DNA from 4 places in the Rouxiella sp. Mn2063 genome. Region 3 is predicted to be linked to each of the others. Evidence: predicted binding sites of a transcription regulator. Region 3 holds the regulator's gene; each other region holds the start of a gene.

Region 1 (3,210 bases), on a different contig from region 3:
CGTACCTTACCTATTTGCTCATAGTAGCTGGTGGCATTGTTATAGGAGCTGATATTTTTTTGCGTAATATCAAAAGCAGATACCGTTAATACAGTATCGTACCCCTTCGGCTGATACTTGATACCCACTTCGGTTTGTTCACCGGTGGTTGGTTTAAAAGCCGCGCTGCCAGGTGCGCCGGTATGCAAGTCTGGCTCAAACGAGGTGCTGTAGCTGATGTAGGGCGATAAACCATTATCAAAGGCATACAGTAACCCGGTACGACCCGTAAATTTATTATCGTTTTGCTGATGTTTGGTATTGGCCAGATTGTCTTGCATGCGTTCTTCGGACCAGTCCTGACGACCGGACAGCAGCAAATTCCAGTTATTCCACTCCAATTGATCCTGCAAATAAAGACCGATCTGATCGAGTTTCTTACGTTCGCTGGTCCACGGGGTGAAGGTGGCTTCATCAATGTTCATTCGCGTTGGATGCGCCCAATCGAGAATGTATTGATCGCCGCTATCGCGCCATAGCTTGCTGTTGACGTCACTCCATTTGTAATCCAGGCCACCGATCACCGTATGATCAACATCTGCGGTTGAAAACAGCGCTTTTACCTGATTATCCAAGCCCAGTTCTGACGACTTTATTTTGTCATGCTGTGGCCGGCGATTGATTGAGTGGTCGTTACGATCTGAGTCGAAGGTATAAACCAGATACTTGTAGGACTCATCCATGCTGGTATAGCGGAAATTCTGTTGAAAACTGAATACGTCATTGATGACGTGTTCGAAAATATAGCCAATCGACGTCTGCTCACGTCTTGCCTGGCTGTAGCTCGGGTCGCTTAGGTTAAAGTCGTAAGGGATATAACCCGCGCTAGTGTTAAACACCGTTCCGTTGGCTGGGAAAAAGTTGCGATAACCGGCTTTGGGTTCATTTTGATAGCTGGTTAACAGGGTGAAGCTGGTCTCTGGATTCGGTAGCCAGGTAATGGCCGGGGCAATGGCGATACGCTGTTGTTTATTATCTTTAATAAACTCATCCTTGCTACTGGCAACGCCATTAAGACGGTAAAACAGCGTGTTATCGTCGTTAAGCTTGCCGCCAAAATCAAATGCCGCTTCACCAAAGTGCTTGTTACCGGTGCTGAGCTGAACTTTATGGATACTTTCAGCCGTCGGACGCTTGCTGGTCATGCTGATAAGCCCACCAGGCGTAACCTGCCCATAAAGCACGGATGCTGGTCCGTGTACAATCTCTACTCGCTCAAGGAGCCAAGGATCCATTTGCCCTGCGGCCCCTTCCTGTCCTGATAAGCCGTAACTCAAGCCGTCAAGGAATTTAGTCATATAGCGGAAACCACGGGAAATAACTTCATCGTTACGGTTTGAGCTGCCGCGATAGTTGGTGAGCACACCGCTGGAATAGCTGAGTGCGTCCGATACGGATTGCGCCGCCTGGTCATCCATTTGCTGACGAGTGATGACCGAAATCGATTGCGGCGTTTTTCTAAGCTGGGTAGGCGTTTTGGTTCCAGATGCACTTTCCTTGGCCACAATGCCTTTCATCGGGGCGGTAACACTCTCTGCCTCTGCTGTTACGGTAATGGTTTCTTCTGCTAGCGCGCTATTTGGTAGGGCAGATAGCAGGGGCAAGGAGGGGGGAAGTAACAGACAGAATAAATATTTTGCAGAAAGAGTTTCGGAACCTTTCTTTATCATCCCTTTGTTTTTAAAAGCCATTTCATTACCTGTGTGAATTTTATTTTCGCTAGATAAAGGCACCTATATTCCTAGAGATGCCGTTCCTTGTTTCCCAATGCCGCTTTAGAGAGGCGCAATCTTTGGTTGCTGGCTCAAACCTACTTTTTCCGTAAAGCTAATCGAAATGATATTGAAAGTAAGAATCGTTATCAATACTATTGTTAGGATTTGTATCAATACTCATTTTTAAGTAAGGATTTGTATGGATGTCTTTCCTGGTATTCACAGGGAGCAGGAAAAAGGAACGGGGGCTGCGAAGTGCCAAGGCACCCTTGAAATAGCCGGTTCGGCTGCCAAGAGGCTATCGGATGATACGGCAGGGGAGCAGGAATGGTGGCAGCAAATTGCTGAGCTAGGTAGCCCCATTGCTGAGGCGCTGGATAAAGATCGTATCAAAATGACCTGGTTCTGGCGTGATCCGCAGGGAAGCGAAGCGCATTCAGCAACGCGCCGAGTGTATGTCGATATCAATGGCGTCACCGATCATCACAGTACGTCGCCAGCCAGCATGCAGCGTTTGCCAGACACTGATGTCTGGCATTGGTCAACGACGGTTGAGCATGATTGGCGAGGGAGTTATAGCTTAATTCCCATTTCGGATTCGCATCTTCCACCCGTTTTTAGTACTGATGACGGTGAACGCAAGCGCCAGCAGCGAGCATGGTGGATATCGTTATTTCCCTTAGCGATTGCTGACCCATTGAATCTATATCCTGCTAATTTCACCCGCTACAGCTACCCACATTGTGTGGCTCAAGCCCCCTCAGCCCCAGATCAAAGTGTGTGGCTAGCCGCTGATAAGGCTTTTAAATCTCAGCGATGTCAGCACTTTGTCTGGGAAAGTTCTCAACTTGGTAATCGGCGTGATATCTGGCTATACGCCAGCGGTGAAGCCGAGGATGACGCGCGACGTCCATTGGTCATTTTGCTCGATGGGCAAAATTGGATTGATGGTTACCCCTTATTACCAGTGCTGGAAAGCGCAACGACTAACGGCACATTACCTGCCGCCTGCTATCTGTTCATTGATGTGATCGACTCAGCGCATCGAGAAAAAGAGCTGCCCTGTAATGCGGAGTTTTGGCAAGCGATACAGCACGAGCTGTTACCGCTGGCAAAGCAACGAATGGCATTCAGTGATGATGGTGAGCGCACGATTGTGGCAGGCCAAAGCTATGGCGGATTAGCGGCGATGTACGCCGGGTTGCACTGGCCAGAACGTTTTGGCCGCGTACTGAGTCAATCAGGTTCTTTTTGGTGGCCCAATTTGCAATTGATGACCCACTTTGAACAGCGCCACCGGCTCGAGGCTGGCTGGCTGACGCAGCAGCTACAACGCAGCGATGTGGCTCCTGCCTCACTCAGTATCTTTATGGAAGCAGGCAATCGCGAAAGCGATATCGAATTTGTTAATCAACAGCTTTATCAGGCGTTAAAGGCTGCCGGGCACCGCGTGAGC
Region 2 (3,210 bases), on a different contig from region 3:
CTGGTAGAAAAACGTCGTTGGCTTACTGCAGACCAGTTCGTTGAATTACTGGGTTTATGCCAGTTCTTACCCGGCGGCAATATTATTAACCTGTCGGTTGCAATAGGCATGGAGTTTCGCGGTTTACGCGGCGCTTTATCCGCACTTTTAGGTCTTATCTTCGCCCCAACAGTGATAGTCGTCCTATTGGGACTTATTTACGCCCGCTATCAAACCAATCTTTATGTTGAGCATATCTTTGCCGGACTGGCCGCCGCCGCCGCGGGATTACTATTATCCACCGGTATCAAGATGCTGGCACCGCTGCGTGGCAAGTGGCTGCAATTAGCTATTGTTGCCGCCAGCCTGATTGCGATTGCCTGGCTGCGTCTGCCGATGTTACCGGTGATGCTGATTTTAGCACCGGTGAGCATCTTGCTGTTTTGGAGGAGTGGAAAATGATCGCTATTTTGGTCAGCTTAGCCCTGCTATTTACCCAATTATCTGTGATGGCATTCGGCGGCGGCAATACTATTTTGCCGGAGATGCAGCGTGAAGTTGTGCAGATTCATCACTGGATGAGCGCCGAAGAATTTAATGCCTTGTTTGCACTAGCCCAGGCTGCGCCCGGCCCAAACATGATGATTGTTCCTCTTGTCGGCTGGCAAGTTGCTGGTTGGTCTGGGCTGCTGGTGTCTTCGCTGGCAAAATTCGGCCCTTCCTCGCTGATTACGCTGGTAGTGATGGGCGGATGGAAACGCTACAAAGACAAACCATGGCGGCGGATTGTGCAAACAGGTTTAGTGCCGGTCACCGTCGGGTTAGTCGTATCAAGTGGCCTGCTGATTGCTGACGCTTCAGCCAGAAACTGGGCGCTGGGGGGAATTATTGCCCTGTGTACGCTGTTAGCGCTTAATAAGAAAATCCATCCGCTGTGGGTACTGGCGTTAGGTGCAGTTTTGGGCTTAGTCGCCGCTTAGTTTGGCAAGGCCTGGTCTATGTAGTGTTGTGGCTTTAAGTTCCCATCAAGATGGCTTATCAGGCGATACGCCATCACTAACATTGATATAAACACTCACTTAATAACATCCAAATCCCGCCTTACACCTCGTTATTACCAAGGGTATTACGCCTAATCCTCCTAGTGCCCTCTCTTTTTGCCGTATTTATTCACATTTATACTAAAAATCTTAAAATAATAATGATAATAATTCTTATTACATTTAGCATTCAAGTGATTACTTACTTTTTGTTACCAACGTTAACGCATCAAATATCGCCTCTACAAAGGGCATTGATACGTCATTAGTGACTTACTCATAGGGATTTATAGTTATGCGGTTAGCCTTTCCCCTTAAACGTTCCCACCTACTTTGTGTCATGGCGATAGCCGTGCCTTCAGCAGTGCTGGCAGAAGATACGCTAGTCGTTAACGCTGCGCCAAATAGCAGCGCCGATGCCCCAACGCAGGGTTACACCGCTAAAAATAGCAAAGGCGCAACTAAGACCGATCAACCCCTGATCACCACCGGCCAGGCTGTTTCGGTCATTACTCGTCAGCAGATGGACGACCAAAATGCCACCACAGTAAACGCCGCGCTTAACTATACACCGGGTGTTTTCACCAACTTTGCTGGTGGGGCAACACGTTATGACACCATTTCCTTACGCGGCTTTCACGGCGGTGATGTTAATAACACCTTCTTAGATGGATTGCGTATACTCAGCGATGGTGGCAGTTTTAACGCCATTCAAGTTGACCCTTGGTTCTTAGAACGTATTGATGTGGTTAAAGGCCCCTCTTCTGCACTTTATGGACAAAGTATTCCTGGTGGCGTGGTAATAGAAACTTCTAAACGACCTCAGTTCAACAACGAAGGGCATTTTCGCCTGTCCGGCGGTAGCCAAAACACTGCCGGCGGCGCCTTTGATTACACCGGCGCCATTAACGACCAGTGGGCGTACCGTCTCACCGGGATGACCCGCAGCAGTGATACCCAATTCGACCATCAGCGCGAAGAGCGCTATGCCATTTCGCCACAATTGCTATGGCAGCCTGATGAAAATACCTCATTGTTGCTTCGTGCTTATCTGCAAAAAGATCCCTCCGGTGGCTACCACGCCTCAGTGCCTGGTGATGGCAGTTTGTATAGTGCGCGTGGCGATAAGCTTGGCCGTGGTTTCTTCGACGGTCAGAGCAGCAATAACGTCTTTAAACGTTGGGAACAGATTTATAGCTACGCGTTCCAGCACGCCTTTAATGACACGTGGTCATTCCGCCAAAATACCAGTTATACCCATTCTAATACCCAGTTAGAGCAAGTTTATCAAGGCGGCTGGAATGACAGCCGAACGCTGCTCAACCGTTATTATTCTGGTGAGAATTCATCACTGGATGCCTTCTCTATCGACAACCAATTAGAAGCGGATTTCGCCACTGCCGCCCTTGAACATAAAATGGTACTGGGCGTCGATTATCAGCACTTTACTAATAATCTTAGCACTGAAGGTGGTACCGCCAGCCAGCTTGATCCTTATACCGGTTGGACCGGCGGTGATGCTATCTCGATGTATAGCGCAACCCATGCTAAACGTCGTTATGAGCAGGCTGGCGTTTATTTACAAGATGAGATGACGCTGGATAAATGGCATCTGACACTATCGGGACGTTATGACGACCTGAAAACTAAAAACACGACACAACAACTGCTGTATACCTCAGATAATGTTGATGAGCGCAATGATCATCATTTCAGCAGCCGCGCCTCGTTGTTATATGCCTTTGATAGCGGCCTTTCGCCTTATATCAGCTATAGCCAAGCGATGACGCCATCCACATTGCCAGATATCAATGGCAATTTGTTGAAACCTACCGTCAGTGAACAATACGAAGCCGGGTTGAAATATCAGCCGCCGGGAACCAGCGATCTATACTCTGCTGCTTTATACGATTTGACGCAAAATGATGTGGGTAACCGCGTCGTCCAAGGTAGTTACTACGTACCGGCAGGCAAAGTTCACTCACAAGGTCTTGAGTTGGAAGCACGCACCCAGTTAACTCAGCGTCTGAGTGTGATCGGCGGTTACACACTCAATCGTGTGAGATTTAAAGACGCGGTGGACGGTAACGATGGTCACACGCCTTATATCACCCCAAATCAAATGGCTTCATTATGGGGGCAATATAAAGCGGCGGCAGGCGTTGATCTCGGCGCTGGTGTCCGCTACATC
Region 3 (3,210 bases):
AAGAGCACACAAAGGCGATAACACTTCCCTTTATTGCCCGATAAAATGCCCTCTTATTAATCGGTGGAATGCGGGCATGTTATCTCCTTGGTGAGTTTGCTATCATCCTCCGCATGTGCCCCTGAAAAAGTAAATGACTTTGCCAGGAACTAATTAAGAACAAGAGGTTGGGTAAACTTATGGCCGTAGTAGGTATCTTCTTTGGGTCCGATACAGGTAACACTGAAAACATCGCTAAAATGATCCAGAAACAATTAGGCAAAGATGTAGTGGAAGTTCACGACATCGCTAAAAGCACTAAGGAAGATCTGGAGAAGTTTGATATTTTGCTGATTGGTATACCGACTTGGTATTACGGTGAAGCGCAGTGTGACTGGGATGACTTCTTCCCTACACTCGAAGAAATTGATTTCGAAGGTAAATTGGTCGCGTTATTTGGCTGTGGCGACCAGGAAGACTATGCGGAATACTTCTGTGATGCGATGGGCACAGTGCGCGATATTATCGAGCCACGCGGCGCCGTCATCGTTGGCCACTGGCCAACCGAAGGTTATCACTATGAAGCCTCAAAAGGTTTGGCCGATGATACTCACTTCATTGGATTAGCTATCGATGAAGACCGCCAGCCAGAATTAACCAACGAACGTGTTGAAGCTTGGGTGAAACAAATCACCGAAGAGTTAAGTTTATCTGAAATTATCGGCTGATAAGCACAGCATAAACTGATTTACCCCTTAACATTTAAGGGGTAAAAACTATTACTGCAATTAACAATTTAACAGCAACAAAATTGTGACTTTTCCACGTATCAAGGTACACTTAGTACATCTGTTTTATCGAGTAAGTCAGTTCGGCCACCAGCATGTCTGACGTAAACGATCGTTTTTAACAGCCCACCGTTTTGCTATAGCTCGACAATCCTATAACAAAACGTTAATTTTTGTGCCAACCGATGCCAAAGGCTTTTGCCTCAACTTGATTAGCATAGTGACAGGACTGAATCCGCATGACTGACAACAACACCGCACTGAAGAAAGCCGGCCTAAAAGTCACGCTTCCACGACTGAAAATTCTGGAAGTGCTGCAAGCTCCAGCTGGTCACCACGTCAGCGCGGAAGATCTTTATAAAGAACTTATTGATATGGGCGAAGAAATTGGCCTGGCAACGGTTTACCGCGTGCTGAACCAATTCGACGACGCTGGTATCGTGACTCGCCACAATTTCGAAGGTGGTAAGTCTGTATTTGAATTGACCCAGCAACATCATCACGATCACTTGATCTGCTTAGATTGTGGCCGCGTTATTGAGTTCAGAGACGAGTATATTGAAGCTCGCCAACGCGAAATTGCCAAGAAACATGGAATTAAGCTGACTAACCATAGTCTTTATCTCTACGGTCACTGTGAACTTGGCGATTGCCGCGAAGACGACACATTGCACGGTGAAGGCTAAATAAGATTTAAGGCAAAGTGAGAAAGAAAGTACTCGCCTAATTCTTAACAGATTAACCGCTGAAAAGCGGTTTTTTTATGCCCGTTATTTATTCGTTATTGCCCGCAAAAAAACACAGGCCCGAAATTCGAGGCCTGCGTTTGTGATGATTGAAGCTAAGACCTTCGTTTATTGGATGATGTCCACTCGCTCCTCGCGGCTAAAACGCTTGCCGTCGGCGCTGGCCGAACGCACCCAAACTTCTCCCAGCACCTGAGGACGAACGTTATCGTCATAATGCTGCCACTGTTTACCTGCATCTTGCGAATACTCAATCGCTAAACCTGGCAAAGCAATATTAGCAACCAACTGTTTATCAACAATACGTGCTCCTGGTACTGGCAAACGGTAACCAATCTCCGCTTTATCCATTTTCGGCAATTCACGCTGCCCCATTAAGTTGGCGAAACGCATCCAATCAGTAGCCAACGCCTGGGTATTAACAAAGTGGGTTTTACCGCCAGAGAAGTTTCTGCCTGCTTGGTAATCCAGCTCCCATTCAGCACGGTGCCATGCGCGTTCAGCCAATGGCAACATACGTGGATAAATCATATATTCCATCTGCTGGTCGGTACGCACTGTCTCGCTCCAGGATTGTCCAGAAAGCCCGAAAGCCCCCGGCCAAGGTTTATCGCTCTTGGCTTCAAAAGCGTTACCATCACGATCGACCGATGTTTCCGCATTTTGCGGCAGGTTATCAGGGGCGAAGCTAAAGACTTTCGCTTCGTCGCTAAAGCGCGTTCCCCAGTAGTAACCACGCTCTTGCGGGTTCACTTCGTAAGGGTGATCGAAGTAGACATAATCTGGATTGGAGATAGTGACTTCATAGCCTTTATTGGCCCAGTCATTGACGCTATCGAAACCGCCCCAGTACAGCGCATCCCAGAAGTTCACTCCAACGCGCTTAGTGGCAAATGCCTTAGAGTCTTTTGCATCTTTCAGACCATCTTGCCAGGCCTGCATCTTCTCAATGCCGTGATCGTTGACCATTTTGCTCACTTCGATAGCAAAATGGCTGGCAAGGTGCTCAACATCTTCAACCTTACCGGATGTCACTAGCGCCTGACAAACTTGCGATTTCGCCCACGGCTTATCTTGCTTGCTTAGGTCAATGATTCCTTTACCCGCTTCTGGATTACCATGACTGTCTTGGAAACCTGCGCCCAGATAAATGTTTTTTGCTTCGTCACCGCCAAAATGCCAAGTTTTCAGCGGCTGCCCTGCTTCTTTATGCATCGCAGCAATTTCACCAATCACTTTATTCACAAAGCGTTTGGAGGAATCTAAACAAGGGTTCAAATAGCTATGGCGATCGTAAAACTGTACTGAGGTGGTAGTAGAATCATCGGTTGGGTCTAACAGGCGGAATTCGTTAGCTTCTTGCTCTTTGCCTGCGCTATGCAATTTGCGATAACGCGCCTCCATCGACATCACCGCGGCACGGGCATGTGCCGGGACATCGATTTCAGGGATCACTTCGACTTCTCGCGCCTGCGCGTATTTCACAATCTCGATGTAATCCGCTTTGGTGAAGTAGCCACTGCCATCGTTATTGCTGCTCGGGCCTGAACCTAATTGCGGCAGTAGGCATGTCGATTCGGTCAAATCATGACAACGCTGGCTACCCACTTCGGTCAACTCTGGCAGACCAGGAATTTCAATACGCCAGCCTTCGTCATCACTTAAATGGAAATGGAATTTATTTAATTTATAGGCCG
Region 4 (3,210 bases), on a different contig from region 3:
GCGCCGGTTTGATTTGCGCCGCATACGCGGTTAATTCGCTGCGCTGGTGACTGAATAATGCATTAACCGGTACAACGCCGATTTTCAGTAAGGCAAAGAACACGATATAAAATTCGCTGACATTGCCAAGCTGTACCAAGGCGGTATCACCGGCCACCAGACCTTGCTGCGTAAAGGCTGACGCCAGACGGTCAGAATAGTCATTCAGTTGGCGATAGCTCAAGCTGCCTTGGGCGTCCGTTAAGGCGATACTGTCATTCTCTGCTTGCAGTGCCACGATATCCGTCATCGGACGGTCAATCCAATAACCTCGTTCGCGATATCGTCCCGCGAATTCCTCCGGCCATGGAGTAAAAGCAATACTCATGTAATCTGTTCCTATTCCTGGAAGTTGCCGATTTAGACCAGTTTATTGATCTATAAAGGCTTATTGATCTAGACCTAAAGCACGTAACATGGTGTTCAATTTCACGCCGGTTTCTCGCCATTCTGACTGCGGGCAAGAATCAGGCACGATGCCAGCCCCGGCAAACAGACGTACGCGATTGGCATCAACCGTGCCGCAGCGAATCGTCACGACCCATTCCCCATTGCCTTGTTCATCGCACCAACCAACAATGCCGCCAAATAAGCCACGATCGAAAGGCTCGAGCTCGGCAATCAAATCTCGAGCGGCAAGCATTGGCGAACCGCATAGTGCCGGGGTTGGATGCAGCAAACAGGCCAGCGACAGCGCGTTTTCAGCGCTATCGGCCACTTCACCATCAATTGGCGTCGACAGATGCCAGAGCGTTGGCGTGCTGAGCAATTCTGGCGAGTCGGGAATGTGTAAATGGCGACTGCGCGACGCTAATACCTGCTGCATGCCCTGTGTAACGACACGATGTTCATAAAGATCTTTGCTGGAGGACAACAGCGCGCGGCTGACCGCGTTGTCTTGTTGGCTATCGCGTTCACGCCTTGCAGAACCGGCCAATGGGTTGGAATAAAACTGATTGCCCGACTTGCGCAGCAGCAACTCTGGGCTAGCCCCAAAAAGCGCCCCTTGCTCTAACGGCACATGAAAATGGTAGCCCAACGGATTTTGTACAATCATTCGGGTCATTAAGGCATGGCGATCCAACGGTTGCTGAGTTTCAATTTCTAGCAAACGTGACAACACGATTTTATCAAGCTGTGGTGCGGATGTAGCTGCCACAGCATCGCTGACCATTTGCATGAATTCTTGCTGCAAAGGAAGCTCGCGTAAACTGAGGATGTCAGCGGAGCCGGTGGTTGTGGTTGCCGGTTGACTCAATACATCCTGACGCTCAATCCATTGCACGTCCTGAGGGATAAACAGCGACGACGGTTGTCTGGTATCAAAGGGGATCGCACCACACAAAACCGGATGTGCAATTCCAGCACGTCGGGCAGAGGCCAAGGCCTGCTTGACCACTTGCTGAAACTCACCCTGAAGGTTATCGCCATCCGCAGCAGGTGTTGTCACTCGGCTAAAGCACCCCTCAGTCACCAGACTTCGAAACGGTGAGGTGAAGAAGAAACCGGAGGTCGGGGATACAGGAGCATTACGCTGCTGCCCTTTCCTTGTCTGCGAAGCACTGCCGCTAACCCCACTCACTGCTATATCCATCAGTCTCCCCTCCATCCAGATAATGATAAGCGATATAATAACGATTATCATTTGTATTTAAGTGAGCGTAAATTACGTCACCGCTTTGGCGATGTCAATCAGAGTAAATGTTACGTTAAAGCGTTTTCCATCGGCCTCACTTAGTCTTTACACTGAAAATGAAGACTTATTAGCATTTAACATCTAAGGATTGAGCTTAATGAAGAGAACTCTATTTTCGTATCTGGCGCTCAGTTGCGCACTTTTAGCCCTGCAACTCAGCAGCGCACAGGCAGCGGAAGGATGGCCACGCCAGATAGATACTTCTCACGGACAGATAACATTGTCAGCGGCACCGACGCGTATTGTTTCCACCAGCATGACGGTAACCGGCACTTTGTTGGCAATTGATGCGCCGGTCATTGCCAGCGGTGCAACGACACCCAATACGCGCATCGCCGATGATCAAGGTTTTTTCCGCCAATGGGGCAATATCGCTAAACAGCGTCACGTTAAACGCCTCTATATCGGTGAGGCCAATGCGGAAGCCATTGCCGGTGAAGCACCTGACCTGATTCTGGTATCAGCAACTGGCGGTGACTCGGCGCTGAAGTTGGTCGATCAACTGTCGACCATCGCCCCCGTCATGGTGGTTAATTATGACGATAAAAGCTGGCAGGATCTGGCGCTGCAACTCGGGCGCGCAACCGGCCATGAAGCTCAGGCTGAACAGGTAGTTAAACAATTTGATGACAGAGAAAAAGCGCTGAAGCAGCGATTGCAGCTACCGCCACAACCTGTATCGGCATTGGTGTATCGCGCTGACGGCAAAGCCGCCAATCTGTGGACCTCAGAATCGTCGCAAGGGCAATTTTTAGAACAACTGGGCTTTACCCTGGCAACCGTTCCCGCTGATTTAAATAGCAGTACCAGTCAGGGGATGCGCAAAGATATTGTGCAATTGAGCGGGGAAAATATGGCGCAAGGGCTTAACGGCAAAAGCCTGGTTCTGTTTTCCGGTGATGATAGCGATGCCGAACGGCTGATGAAAAATAAATTCTTAGCGCAATTACCCGCGGTGCAAAACCATCAGGTATTCGCGCTGGGTTATGATAATTTTCGCTTGGACTATTACAGCGCCAGCAACATCCTGACGCTGTTGGAAAAGCAATTTACTGCTCACTAGCCTTTACGGCGACTGGCGGCGTCGGCGCTTTAACGACGCTGCCAACCCGACGCAACGAGCCCATGACAAAAATCAGTACCACGCCAAGTAAGGCTGCACCAAAACCAAAACTTGTTGAGCTGTATACCGGCAACATCAACGATCCCATCGCCCCCAATAATAATGCACCAAATGCATCGCCCGTCACGTTCTGCGCTGTCCATAAGCCGTTTACCCGCCCGAGGAAATGATCCGGCGTCAGATTCTGGATCAGCGCATATTGCAGCAATGAGTTAATGGCACTGAGATAACCGAATGCCACCAGACAGAGCAGGGCCAAACCATACCAAGGCATCAAACCAAATAGCCCAACGGCAACAAATGCGGCAATCGCCGTGATCAACATCATCCAGCCAGGGCGAGCGGAATGCGA

The links. The regulator Fur, encoded in region 3, represses iron uptake genes when iron is present. The targets are predictions, from matches to a motif close to ATAATAATGAGAACNACTATCAA.
Region 1: fes (enterochelin esterase) is a predicted target of Fur. The motif match lies at 1,888-1,910, and genes of this name have one in related genera.
Region 2: ACL9RG_RS01820 (TonB-dependent siderophore receptor) is a predicted target of Fur. The motif match lies at 1,175-1,197, and genes of this name have one in related genera.
Region 4: ACL9RG_RS12860 (isochorismate synthase) is a predicted target of Fur. The motif match lies at 1,668-1,690, and genes of this name have one in related genera.

The regions. Positions count from the first base shown of each region.
Region 1 covers NZ_JBMOUD010000012.1:120,748-123,957, forward strand. Annotated here, with positions in the region: gene ACL9RG_RS17030 (TonB-dependent siderophore receptor) at 1-1,730, opposite strand, end outside; gene fes (enterochelin esterase) at 1,954-3,210, shown strand, end outside.
Region 2 covers NZ_JBMOUD010000001.1:432,277-435,486, reverse strand. Annotated here, with positions in the region: gene ACL9RG_RS01830 (chromate transporter) at 1-441, shown strand, start outside; gene ACL9RG_RS01825 (chromate transporter) at 438-959, shown strand; gene ACL9RG_RS01820 (TonB-dependent siderophore receptor) at 1,315-3,210, shown strand, end outside.
Region 3 covers NZ_JBMOUD010000009.1:52,056-55,265, forward strand. Annotated here, with positions in the region: gene fldA (flavodoxin FldA) at 180-707, shown strand; gene fur (ferric iron uptake transcriptional regulator) at 1,007-1,453, shown strand; gene ACL9RG_RS14280 (family 20 glycosylhydrolase) at 1,622-3,210, opposite strand, start outside.
Region 4 covers NZ_JBMOUD010000007.1:217,579-220,788, forward strand. Annotated here, with positions in the region: gene ACL9RG_RS12855 ((2,3-dihydroxybenzoyl)adenylate synthase) at 1-367, opposite strand, end outside; gene ACL9RG_RS12860 (isochorismate synthase) at 428-1,633, opposite strand; gene fepB (Fe2+-enterobactin ABC transporter substrate-binding protein) at 1,833-2,798, shown strand; gene entS (enterobactin transporter EntS) at 2,785-3,210, opposite strand, start outside.